Regions from separate parts of the Mediterraneibacter flintii genome, predicted to be linked through region 1. Evidence: predicted binding sites of a transcription regulator. Region 1 holds the regulator's gene; each other region holds the start of a gene.

Region 1 (5,102 bases):
AATACCTGCCCTAATTCTGACGCTGTCAGGCCTGCATCGGAGAGCGCTCTTTTAACCGGCTCTGCTGTTTTGTCTACCAGATCCCTTGTCAGTTCATCAAATTTTGCTCTTGTCAGGTTCATGTCAAAGTGCTTCGGCCCTTCTGCCGTTGCTGTAATAAATGGAAGATTGATATTTGTCGTTGTCGCAGAAGAGAGCTCTTTTTTCGCTTTCTCTGCTGCTTCTTTCAGTCTCTGGAGAGCCATCTTATCTGTAGACAAATCTACTCCCTCTTTTGCTTTAAAGTCAGCGAGCATATAGTCTGTAATCTTCTGGTCAAAGTCATCACCGCCAAGCCGGTTATTTCCGGCTGTTGCGAGTACTTCAATAACACCGTCGCCAATCTCGATGATAGATACATCAAATGTTCCACCACCTAAATCATATACCATAATCTTCTGTTCTTTTTCATTGTCCAGTCCGTAAGCAAGTGCTGCCGCTGTAGGCTCGTTGATGATACGTTTTACGTCTAAGCCCGCGATCTTTCCGGCATCTTTTGTAGCCTGACGCTGTGCGTCATTGAAATACGCCGGAACAGTGATAACCGCTTCTGTTACCTTCTCTCCTAAATACCCTTCTGCATCTGCTTTTAACTTCTGCAAAATCATCGCAGAAATTTCCTGCGGAGAATATTTCTTTCCATCAATATCCTCTTTATGATCGGAACCCATCTCCCTTTTGATAGAAGAAATGGTTCTGCTCGCATTGGTTACTGCCTGACGCTTCGCCGGCTCACCAACCAGACGTTCTCCATTCTTTGTAAATGCCACAACAGATGGGGTTGTTCTGGCGCCCTCCGTATTCGCAATAACAGTCGGCTGGCCACCTTCCATAACAGCCACACAGCTGTTTGTCGTACCTAAGTCAATCCCTATTATTTTTCCCATAGTAAATGTCCTCCTTCATTGATTTGTAATCTTCTTTATTCTAATATTTACAGTTAATTTGCTACTTTTACCATACTGTGCCTTACCACGCTGTCTCTGTATGTGTAACCTTTCTGAAATTCTTCTGCAATAATGTTCTCGCCTAATTCTTCATCCTCCACATGCATCACCGCATTATGGAAATCTGGATTAAACTCTTTGCCAACCGCTTCGATCGGCTTCACTTCCATGGACTCTAAAGTCGTCATTAGCTGCTTATAAATCTTTTCCATTCCTTCTGCAAACGGACTTGCTTTTTCATCCTCCGCCACTGCCGCGAGTCCTCTCTCAAAATTGTCCACTACAGGAAGGATTTTTTCAATCACATCCTTTGCGCCAATCTCATACATCTGAGACTTTTCTTTCTCTGTGCGCTTTCTGAAATTATCGAACTCTGCCATCTGACGTGTCAGACGATCGGTAAGCTCTTCAATCTTCTCATCCTTCTTGTCTTTCTTTGGCTTCTTTCCGAACAATTTTTTCTTTTCTGGCTTGTCGTTTTCACAAGCCTCCTCTTCTGGAACCGCCTCTTGGTTTTCTTCCGGCTGTTCTTCTTTTTGTGCTTCTTCTGCAGATGACTTGGGCTCTTTTTCTTTCATATCATCATCTTGTTTGTTCTGTTCTTCATTCGCCTTTGCTTTTGCCTCTTCTACTGCTTCTTTTACCATATCTTCTTTGCTCATCTTTTCATCCACTAATTTTTCACCTTCCTATTCTTTCGGCTCTTTGCTGTAAATCGCATCCAACTCGCTTTGCAGAGTTTTCAGCGTATTCATAACATGCTCGTAATCCATACGCTTCGGACCGATGATACCGATGGTTCCTTTCATACCTTCCCCCAGTTCATATGTCGCTGTCACGACACTACAGTCCTTCATTGTCTTGACAGGTGCCTCATCTCCAATATAAACCTGAATACCATGATTTTCCTCACTGGCAAGCGTCTCCGTCACCAAATCGGCAAGCTGCTGTTTTTCTTCAAAAGCACTGATAATTTCCTGGGCACTCTGCTTATCACTTAATTCTGGATATTTAAAAATATTCGTAGCCCCGCTGGTATAGATCTCCATGTCGTCTTCCACATGAATAATCTCTGCCACCGCATCCAGCACATCACCAATGACCTGGCTGTGAATTCCTGCCTGCTCTTTTAAGCGGGCAATCAGTCCCAGTGTAATCTGGTCAATCGACATGCCGTTAAGTGTTGTATTCAGCAGCATGTTCAGCTTCAGAAGGTTTTCATTACTTAAGCTTTCGCCAACTTCAATAATCTTATTCTTGATTACGTTTCCTCCCATTACAATTACAGCCACAATCTGTTCTTCATCCACTTGGGAAAGCTGGATAAATTTCAATGTATTGCGGTTGTTTACAGGAGCAGATACCAACGTCGCATAATTGGTATTCGCTGCAAGCACCTTCGCCGCCTGCTTCAATACCTGATCGACCTTGTCTGTCTTCTCCAGCATTGTATTTCTCAGCTCCGTAATCTCTTGCTCCTTTTCTTCCATCAGCATATCGACATACAGTCGATACCCTTTGTCAGAAGGAATCCTTCCTGCAGATGTATGGGGCTGGAAGATATAACCCAAATCTTCCAAATCCGCCATCTCATTCCGGATTGTCGCAGAGCTTAAATTCAGCTCTGTATATTTGGAAAGGGTTCGTGAACCAACCGGTTCTCCCGTTTCAAGATAGTTCCGGATGATTGCTTTTAATATCGTCAGTTTTCTTTCATTCAATCCTTCGCCCGTTACCATCTTTCTCTCCTTTCCTAAAGTTTATTAGCACTCTTTAGTTTTGAGTGCTAACACCTTACGTATACTAAGATAGCACTAGGGTTTACGTTTGTCAACACTGTTTATATTTTTTTTAGGAAATATGTGACAGGTCAGCCTTTCTATGGATCCAAAAATTGCTCGAATACATAGTTACTGACGTCTATTCCAAATTCTGTCAGAGAAAGAAAGTCTTTTTTTTCTTCCAGAAGTCCGCGTTCTTTTAATTCCTTAATCTGTACTCCATATACCTGTTCTAATTCTTTTTGAAATTTCCGTGCAAATTCAGAACGCGAAACTCCTTCCATTTTCCTGAGCCCCAAAAACATAAACTCTTCCATCTGCTCTTGTATACGCAAAGTTTCTCTTCCTACTCTCACAGAAGAATACGAAACTTTTCTTTTTTCAAATGCATTTAGATATTCTGACAAGCTCTCTGTATTGGCAAACCGCTGTTCATTTATAAGAGAAGCAGCCCCAAGTCCGAGCCCTAAATACTCTTTTCGTTCCCAGTATCCTAAATTATGCCGGCAGGCATATCCCTCTTTTGCGTAGTTGGAAATCTCATACCGCACATACCCATGCTCTTTTAAAATTTCTTTTGTCTTTTTATAAATCCTGCGGTCTTCCTCCTCACCAGGAAGCGGGGGAACCTCTTTTTTGCCTTCCCTATGTCCGCCCTTTACATACCAGTCATAAAACAAAGTGCCTTCCTCTATCATCAGACTGTACGCTGAGATATGCTCCGGATCCAGCTGCGCAGTTTTTCTAAGTGTCTGTTCCCAGTCGGCAGCAACCTGCCCTGGAATAGCTGAAATCAAATCCACATTGATGTTTGTAAAATCAGCTTCTCTTGCTTTTGTATACGTCTCTAGAAAGTCCTCAAACGTATGTATCCGGCCTAAAAGTTTCAATTCTCGATTGTCGGCAGACTGTAATCCGATACTTAAGCGGTTGATACCTGCATTTTTCCATAATTCCAGCTTTTCACGCGTTACTGTACCTGGATTTACTTCTATCGTAATCTCTGGTTCTTTTGCAAATTCAAAATTTTCATACAGCGCACGAAAAATCCGTACTGTTTCTGTCCCTGCTAAAATGGACGGAGTTCCTCCGCCCATAAATACTGTTGCTACTGTATACTCTTGAAACGCTCTACAGCAGCTTTCTATCTCTCTTATCAATGCATTTACATATCTATCGATTGTCTTATCCTCTGCAGCGTTGGACAGAAAATCACAATATGCACATTTTCTGACACAAAACGGAATATGCAAATACAGTTCTAATTCTTTTTTCATATCAATCATCATCCAACTTTAAGACACTCATAAATGCTTTCTGTGGAATTTCCACATTTCCTACCTGGCGCATACGCTTCTTTCCTTCTTTTTGTTTCTCCAGAAGCTTTTTCTTACGCGAAATATCTCCTCCATAGCATTTTGCAAGGACATCTTTGCGCATCGCGCGTATAGTCTCACGTGCGATAATTTTACTTCCAATCGCCGCTTGAATCGGGATCTCGAAAAGCTGACGCGGGATCTCCTCCTTTAATTTTTCGCACATTTTTCTGCCCCTCTCATATGCACTTCCGCTAAATACAATAAACGACAGAGCATCTACTTCTTCTTTATTAATAAGAATATCTAACTTCACCAGTTCAGAGCGCTCATATCCCAGCATTTCATAATCAAAAGAAGCGTATCCCCTCGACCTGGACTTCAATGCGTCAAAGAAATCATAAATGATCTCATTTAATGGAAGGTGGTAGTGAAGTACCGCACGCTTTTCTTCTATATATTCCATGCCCTGGTATATGCCCCGCCGTTCCTGGCACAGATCCATAATCGCACCGATAAATTCAGATGTAACCATGATCTCGGCTTTTACCATCGGTTCTTCCATATAATCAATCTCGGCGGGATCGGGCAAATTTGTCGGATTTGTCAAATCAATGACCTCTCCATTTGTCTTGTGCACTTTGTATATAACACTCGGCGCCGTCGTTACTAGATCCAGATTATACTCTCTCTCCAGACGTTCCTGAATAATCTCCAGATGCAGAAGCCCTAAAAATCCACAGCGGAACCCGAACCCCAGCGCTACAGAAGTTTCTGCTTCAAATTGCAGAGCCGCGTCATTTAGCTGTAATTTTTCTAAAGCATCCCGCAGATCGGGATATTTTGCTCCATCTGCCGGATATAGCCCGCAGTAAACCATCGGGTTTACTTTTTTATAACCCGGAAGAGGCTCGGCGCATGGCTCTTTCGCATTTGTCACCGTATCTCCTACTCTGGTATCTTTTACATTTTTAAGGCTCGCTGTAATATATCCAACCATCCCCGCGCTTAATTCCTCA
Region 2 (5,102 bases), 440 kb from region 1:
GAAAGCATCCTTGAAACATCCGCGTGACATTGATATGAACCTGGTAGATGCACAGCAGGCACGCCGTGTATTAGACCGGATGGTAGGATACCGGATAAGCCCTTTGCTTTGGGCAAAGGTAAAAAGAGGCTTGAGCGCCGGAAGAGTACAGTCTGTAGCGCTTCGTCTGATTGCGGACAGGGAAGAAGAAATCAATGCCTTTATTCCAGAAGAATACTGGAGTCTGGACGTAATTTTAAAGATAGAGGGAGAGAAACGTCCGTTGACGGCAAAGTTCTACGGAACAGAAAAAGAGAAAATCACGATCGGATCGAAAGAAGAGCTGGATAAAATACTTGCACAGTTAGAAAAAGAAAAATTTGCTGTGAAAAATATTAAAAGAGGGGAAAGGATCAGAAAAGCACCTCTTCCGTTTACCACAAGTACATTGCAGCAGGAGGCAGCGAAGGTACTGAATTTTGGAACGCAAAAGACCATGCGGATTGCCCAGCAGTTATATGAGGGAATCGACATCAAAGGAAATGGAACAGTCGGTGTGATTACGTACCTGCGTACAGACTCTACGAGAATTTCAGAAGAGGCAGACGCAGCGGCAAGAGAATATATAGCAGAAACCTATGGAAAAGAATATGTAACGGAACAGGCGTCAGCAAAAAAAGCAGAGAAAAAGATTCAGGATGCCCATGAGGCAATTCGTCCTACAGATATTGCAAGGACACCGGCCTCCTTGAAAGATTCTCTTACAAGAGACCAGTTTCGGCTGTATCAGTTGATATGGAAGCGGTTTGCGGCCAGCAGAATGCAGCCGGCGCGTTATGAAACAACATCGGTACGAATCGGAGCCGGAGAATATATATTTACAGTAGCGACTTCTAAAATTGTCTTTCAGGGATTCCGTCTGGTTTATACAGAAGCTGATGAGGAAAAAGAAGAGAGCAATGTATTGGTAGGTGGATTAAAAGAAGATTCGGTTCTTGAAAAAGAAAGCTTTGATTCCAAGCAGCATTTTACACAGCCGCCTGCACATTATACCGAGGCGACGCTTGTAAAAACATTAGAGGAGCTTGGAATTGGACGGCCGAGTACGTATGCGCCGACAATTTCTACAATTTTGGGTAGACGGTACATCATAAAAGAAGCGAAAAATCTGTATATTACAGAAATTGGCGAAGTTGTAAACAACATTATGAAGCATTCCTTCCCGAGCATTGTAGATGTAAATTTTACGGCAAATATGGAAGGGCTTTTGGACATGGTGGAAGAAGGTAAGGTGGAATGGAAAGAAGTCATACGCAATTTCTATCCAGATTTAAATGAAGCGGTAAATACGGCAGAAAAAGAGTTGGAAAGTGTAAAAATTGAAGATGAAGTGACGGATGTTATCTGTGAGGAATGTGGAAGAAATATGGTAATTAAATATGGCCCTCACGGTAAATTCCTGGCCTGCCCTGGCTTTCCGGAATGTCGCAATACAAAGCCATATCTTGAAAAAATCGGAGTGCCGTGTCCGGTGTGCGGGAAGGAAGTGGTTATCCGCAAGACGAAGAAAGGAAGAAAGTATTTTGGCTGCGAGAATAATCCAGAATGTGAATTTATGTCATGGCAGAAACCATCTAAAGAGAAGTGTCCGGAATGTGGGAAATACATGGTAGAAAAAGGAAATAAATTAGTTTGTTCAGATGAGAAATGTGGATATGTCCGAAATTTGAAAAAGAGTTGATGAATTGTGTTGAAAATTCAGAAACTATATGATAGCATAAGATTATCTGGTGAATTGATAAGATTTGTATATACAATTAGTTTGGAGGAAATGATGAGCGTACAGTTATTAGATAAGACGAGAAAAATTAATAAGCTATTACACAACAATAATTCCAGTAAGGTCGTGTTTAATGATATATGTGCCGTCCTTACAGAGATTTTGGATTCCAATGTACTTGTTGTGAGCAAGAAAGGGAAGATACTCGGTGTAAGTAAGTGCAGCACAGTGGATGGAATCCACGAATTGATTACAGAGACAGTTGGTGCGCATATTGACGGTATGCTCAACGAACGACTGCTGAATATCCTTTCCACAAAGGAAAATGTGAATCTGGAAACACTGGGCTTCTCTCCGGAGGCATCTGCCGGATATCAGGCGATTGTCACTCCGATCGATATTGCCGGAGAGCGTCTTGGAACGTTATTTATTTACAAGCAGACAGATATGTATTCGATAGATGATATTATTTTAAGTGAGTATGGAACGGCTGTCGTAGGACTCGAGATGCTGCGCTCTGTCAACGAGGAAAGTGCGGAGGAGACTAGAAAGGAGCACATTGTCCAGTCTGCAATCAGTACCTTGTCATTCTCTGAATTGGAAGCGATTATACACATTTTTGAAGAATTAGATGGAACAGAAGGGATTTTAGTTGCAAGTAAGGTTGCTGACCGCGTAGGAATTACTCGTTCTGTAATTGTCAATGCACTGCGTAAATTCGAGAGTGCAGGGGTAATAGAGTCCCGATCCTCAGGAATGAAAGGAACTTATATTAAAGTTCTCAATGATTATGTATTTACAGAATTAGAAAGAATAAAAAAAGAACGTTTGTAATAAAGAGAAGGAAGGGGTATCAGTAAGCTGATACCCCTTATCTGACAGAAGGAGGAACAGGGATGTACGAAGGCAATCCGGTGGATTTAAAGATGGAGAAAGTCATATCAGCGGACGGGATATTTGATGAGGTAACTCACCAGTGCCGAGTTTTACGGTATGATTTGGAAGAAGATGAAGTAGTGTTGGAGCTCAGGGAAAAAGATCTGACCAAGATTTCATTAGATGCAAAATACAGATGTTATATTTCGACGAGGACAGAATTACTTTACTGTACAGGGGTAATAAAAGAACGGTATCAGTCTGAAGACAGGAATGTACTAAGATTCAGGATTGAAAACGGATTCTATAATGTACGGGAAACAGGAATAAGTTGATGGAATATAAACTAATTATAAAATTTAGAAACTCTGTTGACAAATAGTCGGCAGAGTGCTATTTTATATTCATGGGGTTAGCACTCAAGATAAATGAGTGCTAATAAAAAGTTATAAAGCTAAAATTAAGGAGGAATTACCATGAAGTTAGTACCATTGGGTGACAAAATTGTGTTAAAGCAGTTAGAAGCAGAAGAAACAACAAAATCAGGCATCGTTTTACCTGGCCAGGCGAAAGAAAAGCCACAGGAAGCAGAAGTTATTGCGGTTGGACCTGGTGGAATTATAGATGGAAAAGAAGTGAAAATGCAGGTAAAAGAAGGGGATAAAGTAATTTATTCCAAATATGCAGGGACAGAAGTAGAGCTTGAAGGAGAAGAATATATCATTGTAAAACAGAATGATATTCTCGCAATTGTAGAATAAATGCATAAACATTATAATCAAAGAATATAGGAAAAAGGAGATGCTTAGAAATGGCAAAGGAAATTAAATATGGAGCTGAAGCTAGAGCAGCGTTAGAAAAAGGTGTAAATCAGCTGGCAGATACAGTTAGAGTAACATTGGGACCAAAAGGAAGAAACGTCGTACTGGACAAATCTTTTGGTGCACCGCTTATCACAAATGACGGTGTAACAATTGCAAAGGAAATTGAGCTGGAAGATGGATTTGAAAATATGGGAGCACAATTAATCAGAGAAGTTGCTTCTAAGACAAATGATGTAGCCGGAGACGGTACAACAACAGCGACTGTGCTGGCACAGGCTATGGTAAATGAGGGAATGAAAAACCTGGCGGCAGGCGCCAATCCGATTGTACTGCGCAAAGGTATGAAGAAAGCGACTGACAAAGCGGTAGATGCAATCGCAGCAATGAGCAGCAAAGTAAAAGATAAAGAACAGATTGCAAGAGTTGCGGCAGTTTCTTCTGGTGATGATTCTGTAGGGCAGATGGTAGCAGATGCGATGGAAAAGGTTTCCAACGACGGAGTTATCACAATTGAAGAGTCTAAGACAATGCATACAGAGCTGGATCTGGTAGAAGGTATGCAGTTCGACCGCGGATATATTTCCGCATATATGGCGACAGACATGGAAAAAATGGAAGCAAACTTAGAAGATCCATATATCCTGATTACAGATAAGAAGATTACAAGCATCCAGGATTTGCTTCCGCTGTTAGAACAGGTTGTACAATCTGGTGCAAAACTTCTGATTATTGCAGAGGATATCGAAGGAGAAGCGCTGACTACACTGATTGTAAATAAATTGCGTGGAACATTCAACGTAGTAGCTGTAAAAGCTCCCGGATACGGAGACAGAAGAAAAGAAATGCTGCAGGATATTGCAATCCTGACAGGCGGACAGGTAATTTCAGAAGAACTTGGACTGGATTTGAAAGAGACGACAATGGATCAGCTTGGACGTGCAAAATCCGTAAAGGTACAGAAAGAAAATACTGTAATTGTAGACGGATGTGGTGACAAGCAGGCAATTGAAGATCGTGTTGCACAGATTAAAAAGGCAATCGAAGAGACAACATCTGATTTTGATAAAGAAAAATTGCAGGAAAGACTTGCGAAACTGGCTGGCGGCGTTGCTGTTATCCGTGTAGGTGCGGCTACTGAGACAGAGATGAAAGAGGCAAAGCTGCGTATGGAAGATGCACTGAATGCGACAAGAGCAGCAGTGGAAGAAGGAATTATTGCAGGAGGCGGTTCTGCTTATATCCATGCGGCAAAAGAAGTTGCAAAGCTGGCAGAAGAACTTGAAGGAGATGAAAAGACAGGAGCAAATATCATTCTGAAAGCTCTGGAAGCTCCTCTGTATCACATTGTTACAAATGCAGGACTGGAAGGCTCTGTAATTATCAACAAGGTTAGAGAGGAAGAGCCAGGAATAGGATTCGACGCATATAAAGAAGAATATGTAGATATGGTAAAAGAAGGAATCCTGGATCCTGCTAAGGTTACAAGAAGCGCACTGCAGAATGCGACAAGCGTTGCGTCCACACTGTTGACAACAGAATCTGTAGTTTCTAATATTAAAGAAGAGACACCTGCTATGCCGGCTGGCGGTGCAGGCGGAATGGGAATGATGTAATCCATTCCTTAAAAACGATAGAAAATAAAA
Region 3 (5,102 bases), 1.2 Mb from region 1:
TCCGGCTTTGTGATAAAGCCGCTGCTGCCGATTTTATGATCAATATTCCTGTACTCAAAGGACATTGCCAGACCGCCGTCACCTGTGCTTTAAAAAATCAAAAGGGGGTCATCCCAAACAGTGAAAAGCGCCGCTTTCATACTTTGGGACTGCACAGGCCAATCGCACACTTAAATACAATTGTCCGAAATGACTTTATATTGGTTGATAATATATGTGGGGATTTGGATTTTGAAGAAGGCGGAAATCCCGTAGAGATGAATCGTATTCTCGGTTTCCGAGATCCGGTTCTCTGTGATGCCTTCGTATGTAAAACAATGGGATATGCCACCGAAGATGTCCCCTATATCACTCTGGCAGAAAATTTGAAAATTGGCAGTACCGACCTTTCTCATGCTAACTGTATCTATTTAAATCATCCGGAAGCAGAACGACAACTGCCTCAGACAAGGCGGGTGCAAAAATTGGCGAAATACATCTCTTCCTCTGATGCATGCAGTGCATGCTATGGTTCACTTATCTATGCTCTGGACAGATTAAACGAAAAAGGATTCCTGCACACTGCTCTTCCCAAACTTGGTATTGGACAGGGCTTCCGCGGCAAAGACGGGAAAATCGGCATCGGACAGTGCACCTCCTGCTTCCATAAAAGCTTGAAAGGGTGTCCTCCCAGTGCTGCTGACATATATAAATTCCTGTTGGAAAACTGGAGATAAATGAATATCCGCCATACCATTACTGATATGGCGGATATTAGATTCTATTTTGTCAGCAGCAGCATAATTTCATTGCTTCTCTGTACAAATGCTGTCATTTCTTCCGGATTTAAAGGCTTATGTGCAAGCATTGCCAAATCATAAAGCTGCTTGCATATAATCGAAACATTCTTGCTGCGCTTATGTTCTACCAAAAACTTTACAAGCGGATGATTCGCATTTAAAATCAGTGTTGCCTTGCTTCCAAATGCACTCATATCCATGCCACTCATTCCATACATTTTCATCATTTCTTCCATTCTTCTGTTTTCTTCTGAAAGAACTGCCATAGAAGCGACATTATCATCCTTTAATTTTTCTACCTTTACGTCCAGCTTATCATTGTTCAATTCTTTTCTAAAAATCTCAACTAAGCTGTCCGTTGTCTTCTGGAACTGCTCTTTTTCTTCCTCAGACACTTCATCTTTCATAGACGCATGCACATCAGCGTCAATCCGCAGGAAACGCACATCCGTATGTTTCTGTTCCAGATAGCTTACAAAGGCAGAATCAATATTATGTGTCAGAATCACAGCGTCTTGTCCCTGTGCTTTAAACATATTGATATACTGACTCTGCTGTACTTCATCTGTCACATAGTAAATATTCGTCTTTTTCTCTTCTTCCTTATCTGCCGCTTCTGCCTGTTCTGCATTGTCCTGTACTTCTTTTTCTTCCTCTGGTTCTGCTGCAGAACCGCCGTTTTCTTTGATGATATCTTCCAGTGTTAAATATTTGTGCTCCAGATTCTTATAAATCATAGAATCTTTCATCTTTTCACCGAATTTTTCATCCTTCAGACATCCAAATTTGATAAACGGACTGATGTCATCCCAGTATTTCTCATAATTTTCTCTGTCCGTCTTAAACATTCCGGTTAATTTGTCTGCTACCTTTTTAGAAATATAATCAGCCACTTTATTTACAAAACCGTCGTTTTGCAGAGCACTTCTAGATACATTCAGCGGAAGATCCGGACAGTCAATCACGCCTTTTAACACCATCAAAAATTCTGGAATCACTTCTTTGATATTGTCTGCGATAAATACCTGGTTATTATACAGCTTGATTGTTCCCTCTATGGATTCATACTCCATATTGATTTTCGGGAAATACAGAATCCCTTTCAAATTAAACGGATAATCCATGTTCAGATGGATCCAGAACAGCGGTTCTTTATAATCCATAAACACTTTCCGATAAAATTCTATATATTCTTCTTTCGTACACTCACTCGGATTCTTTCCCCAAAGAGGATGTATATCACTGATAGACACCGGACGCCTTACAATTTTCGCCTTCTTCTTCGGCTCGCCCTCTTCTCCCTCTTTTGGCTCTTCCGTAATATGCTCTACCACAGTATCTGACTCAAGTACGTCCTCTTCATCAATCGTGTCATACTGAGGCTCTGCATTCGCCTTGGACAAAAAGATTTCCACCGGCATAAAAGAGCAATACTTTTCGAGGACTTCTCTTGCCCTGTATTCATTTGCAAATTCCAGGCTGTCCTCGTTTAAGAACAAGGTAATCTCTGTTCCAACCGTCGTCTTATTGCCATCCTGCATCTCATATTCCGTACCTCCCTGGCTGGCCCAGTGCACCGGTACAGCATCCTTTTGATAGGACAACGTATCGATCTGCACTTCATCTGCGACCATAAATGCAGAATAAAAACCTAGTCCGAAATGCCCGATCATTTCATCCTCTGTCGTTTTGTCCTTATATTTTTCCAAAAACTGTGTTGCGCCTGAAAACGCGATCTGCGTAATATATTCTTCTACCTCGTCCGCTGTCATTCCAAGACCATTGTCAATAAATTTCAATGTCTTTTCTTCCGGATTAACAATCACCTCAATCTTTGCCTTATAATCTTCCGGCAGTTCGTATTCGCCCATCATGTCCAGCTTTTTTAATTTGGTAATCGCGTCGCAGCCATTGGACACCAGCTCGCGGAAAAAAATGTCGTGATCCGAATATACCCATTTTTTGATAATTGGAAATATATTCTCACTGTCAATCGATAAATTACCCTTTTTTGTCGCCATATATAACACTCCTCTTTCCATAAAATACTTTCATTCATGTCTAAAAAATATTCTAATACAGTCAATTTTAAATGTCAACAAAAAATTAGCACTCTTTCATTTAGAGTGCTAATAAAACCGTAAAATTTATTAAATATCTATAAACTTTATTTTTAACATGCTATAATAAATTGTACTTTATCGGGCGAAGCTCGCCTGCCGGAGGCGTAAAATACGTGATGCACACTGCGCGTAAATGGAAAACAAGCTGCTGACGCAGCCGTACTTTGGCGCGAAAATGTGCGAAATACATTTATAAGAAGGAGATTTCTCATGGAAAACTTTATGATGAAAAAAGTAAAGAATGATACACAGATAAAAGAGATCGCCAGGCTTGCCGAAATAATCTGGCATGAACATTTCACTCCCATTATCGGGGAAGGACAGGTCAATTATATGGTAGATAAGTTTCAGTCTTACTCCGCATTGACAGAGCAGCTAAAAAATGGATATGAGTATTATCAGATATATTTTACCGGAGAATTCTGTGGATATTGCGGTATTCATCCGGAAGAGAACCGCCTCTTTTTAAGCAAGCTCTATCTGAAAAAAGAAGTTCGCGGAAAGCATCTCGCCACACAGACCTTTCAGTTTTTAAAAAATATTTGCCGTGAAAGAGGGCTCTGTGCCATCTGGCTTACCTGCAACAAACATAACGATGGAAGCCTTGCAGTTTACCGTCATCTAGGCTTCCAGACAATCGATGAACAAGAAGCAGACATTGGCGGCGGGTATATCATGGATGATTATATTATGGAGTATTCTCTCTGAATCCCTCTCCATACACTTCGCTTGTCTCCGTAAACATTAAAAAAGCACACGGATCTACTTCATGTACTACGTTTTTAACGGCGTAAGCCTGAGACTTGGAACACGCACACAAAAGTACATCTTTTCTTGTATTTGTGTAGGTTCCAAGTGCCTGAATCGCCGTCGTTCCTCTTCTGTTTATCTCTCCAATTCTCTCTGCTGTCTCTTTGCCTTTGCCAGTTATGATAATCGCAAGTGACCCTGCCCCTGTACCATACAGCACCTTGTCAATTACGACTGTGCACACAAAAGTAGAAGCCACCCCGTACAATACGGCATCTACATTTCCAAATACCGGCCAGCCAAGCAAGATAATTACCAGGTCTATCAGCATAATCAAGGTACCGATAGAAAGATGTGGTTTCTTTTTCTTAATTGACAACGCCAGAAAATCGATCCCCCCTGAAGAAGATCCCCGCATATAAAACAGCGTCATTCCCGTTCCCAGAAAGACGCCCGCATACAATGCTGCCAAAAATGGGGAGCCTGTATAAGCCGGAGTAAAGGGGAAAATTCCATCCAGAATGATATTCGAAACCAGCATGGATACAGCCGATTTCATAAGAAACCGTTTGCCGACCAGTTTATAACTGACTGCAATCAACGGAATATTTAAAAGAAGCGTTGTTGTTCCGACAGGAAGCCCTGATAAATGGTTTAAAATCAGAGCAAGTCCGGACACTCCTCCCGGCGCGAATTCTGCATTTTTTGCAAATGTATAAATTCCCGCGGCATACAGGGTTCCTCCTGCAATATCATACAATATATCCAGACATAGCTTCTTTGCGTCCCTTTTCTTTCCTGTCATCTTCCCTGTTCTCCTACCTTTCCCACCGACAGCTTGAGCTGCCGTGAAATCAGTATGTGTAAAATCTGGAAAATTTATTCCCTCAGAAGAACAGACTTATTTTTTATCCAAAAAGCTTCTTAGTGTCGGTGTACAAGGGGCTATTTACGCTCGATAAACCCCTCTCCAAAAACCTCGCTCGTCTCTGTCACCATCACAAATGCGTCTGGATCTGCCTCATGGGCGGTATTTCTCACCGTATATGCCTGAGAAGTAGAGCACGCACACAGCAATACTTCTTTTTGTGCCTCTGTATATGTACCACGCGCCTGAATAGCTGTAGATCCTCTGCCGATACTTTCGCCTATTTTCTCTGCAACCGCCTGCCCATGATCTGTAATAATAATCAGCAAGGTGCCAGAGCCCATGCCGTAAAGAATCTTATCAATCACTACCGATGTCACAAAGGTCGCCGCCAAACCATACAGAACAGAATCAATATTTCCAAACACCGGCCACCCAAGCAGAATAATAATCAAATCAATTGCCATTGTCACTGTCCCTAAAGAAAAATGCGGCTTAAGTGCTTTGATAGACATCGTAAGAAAATCCGTTCCGCCGGAAGAAGAGCCCCGCATGTAAAACAGCGCCATTCCTGCTCCCAGG

The links. Region 1 encodes HrcA, which represses chaperone genes, less so after heat shock. Its sites were predicted from a motif close to TGTTAGCACTCNNNNNNNNNGAGTGCTAACA; they were not measured.
Region 2: groES (co-chaperone GroES) is a predicted target of HrcA. The motif match lies at 3,046-3,076, and genes of this name have one in related genera.
Region 3: htpG (molecular chaperone HtpG) is a predicted target of HrcA. The motif match lies at 2,884-2,914, and genes of this name have one in related genera.

What each region holds. Positions count from the first base shown of each region.
Region 1 covers NZ_AP031405.1:2,463,864-2,468,965, forward strand. The annotation lists gene dnaK (molecular chaperone DnaK) at 1-926, opposite strand, end outside; gene grpE (nucleotide exchange factor GrpE) at 980-1,648, opposite strand; gene hrcA (heat-inducible transcriptional repressor HrcA) at 1,676-2,725, opposite strand; gene hemW (radical SAM family heme chaperone HemW) at 2,866-4,044, opposite strand; gene lepA (translation elongation factor 4) at 4,046-5,102, opposite strand, start outside.
Region 2 covers NZ_AP031405.1:2,906,246-2,911,347, reverse strand. The annotation lists gene topA (type I DNA topoisomerase) at 1-1,720, shown strand, start outside; gene codY (GTP-sensing pleiotropic transcriptional regulator CodY) at 1,814-2,593, shown strand; gene ACZ5C4_RS13965 (hypothetical protein) at 2,656-2,970, shown strand; gene groES (co-chaperone GroES) at 3,112-3,396, shown strand; gene groL (chaperonin GroEL) at 3,447-5,072, shown strand.
Region 3 covers NZ_AP031405.1:1,236,115-1,241,216, reverse strand. The annotation lists gene ACZ5C4_RS05935 (DUF362 domain-containing protein) at 1-716, shown strand, start outside; gene htpG (molecular chaperone HtpG) at 761-2,800, opposite strand; gene ACZ5C4_RS05925 (GNAT family N-acetyltransferase) at 3,113-3,610, shown strand; gene ACZ5C4_RS05920 (YitT family protein) at 3,591-4,457, opposite strand; gene ACZ5C4_RS05915 (YitT family protein) at 4,598-5,102, opposite strand, start outside.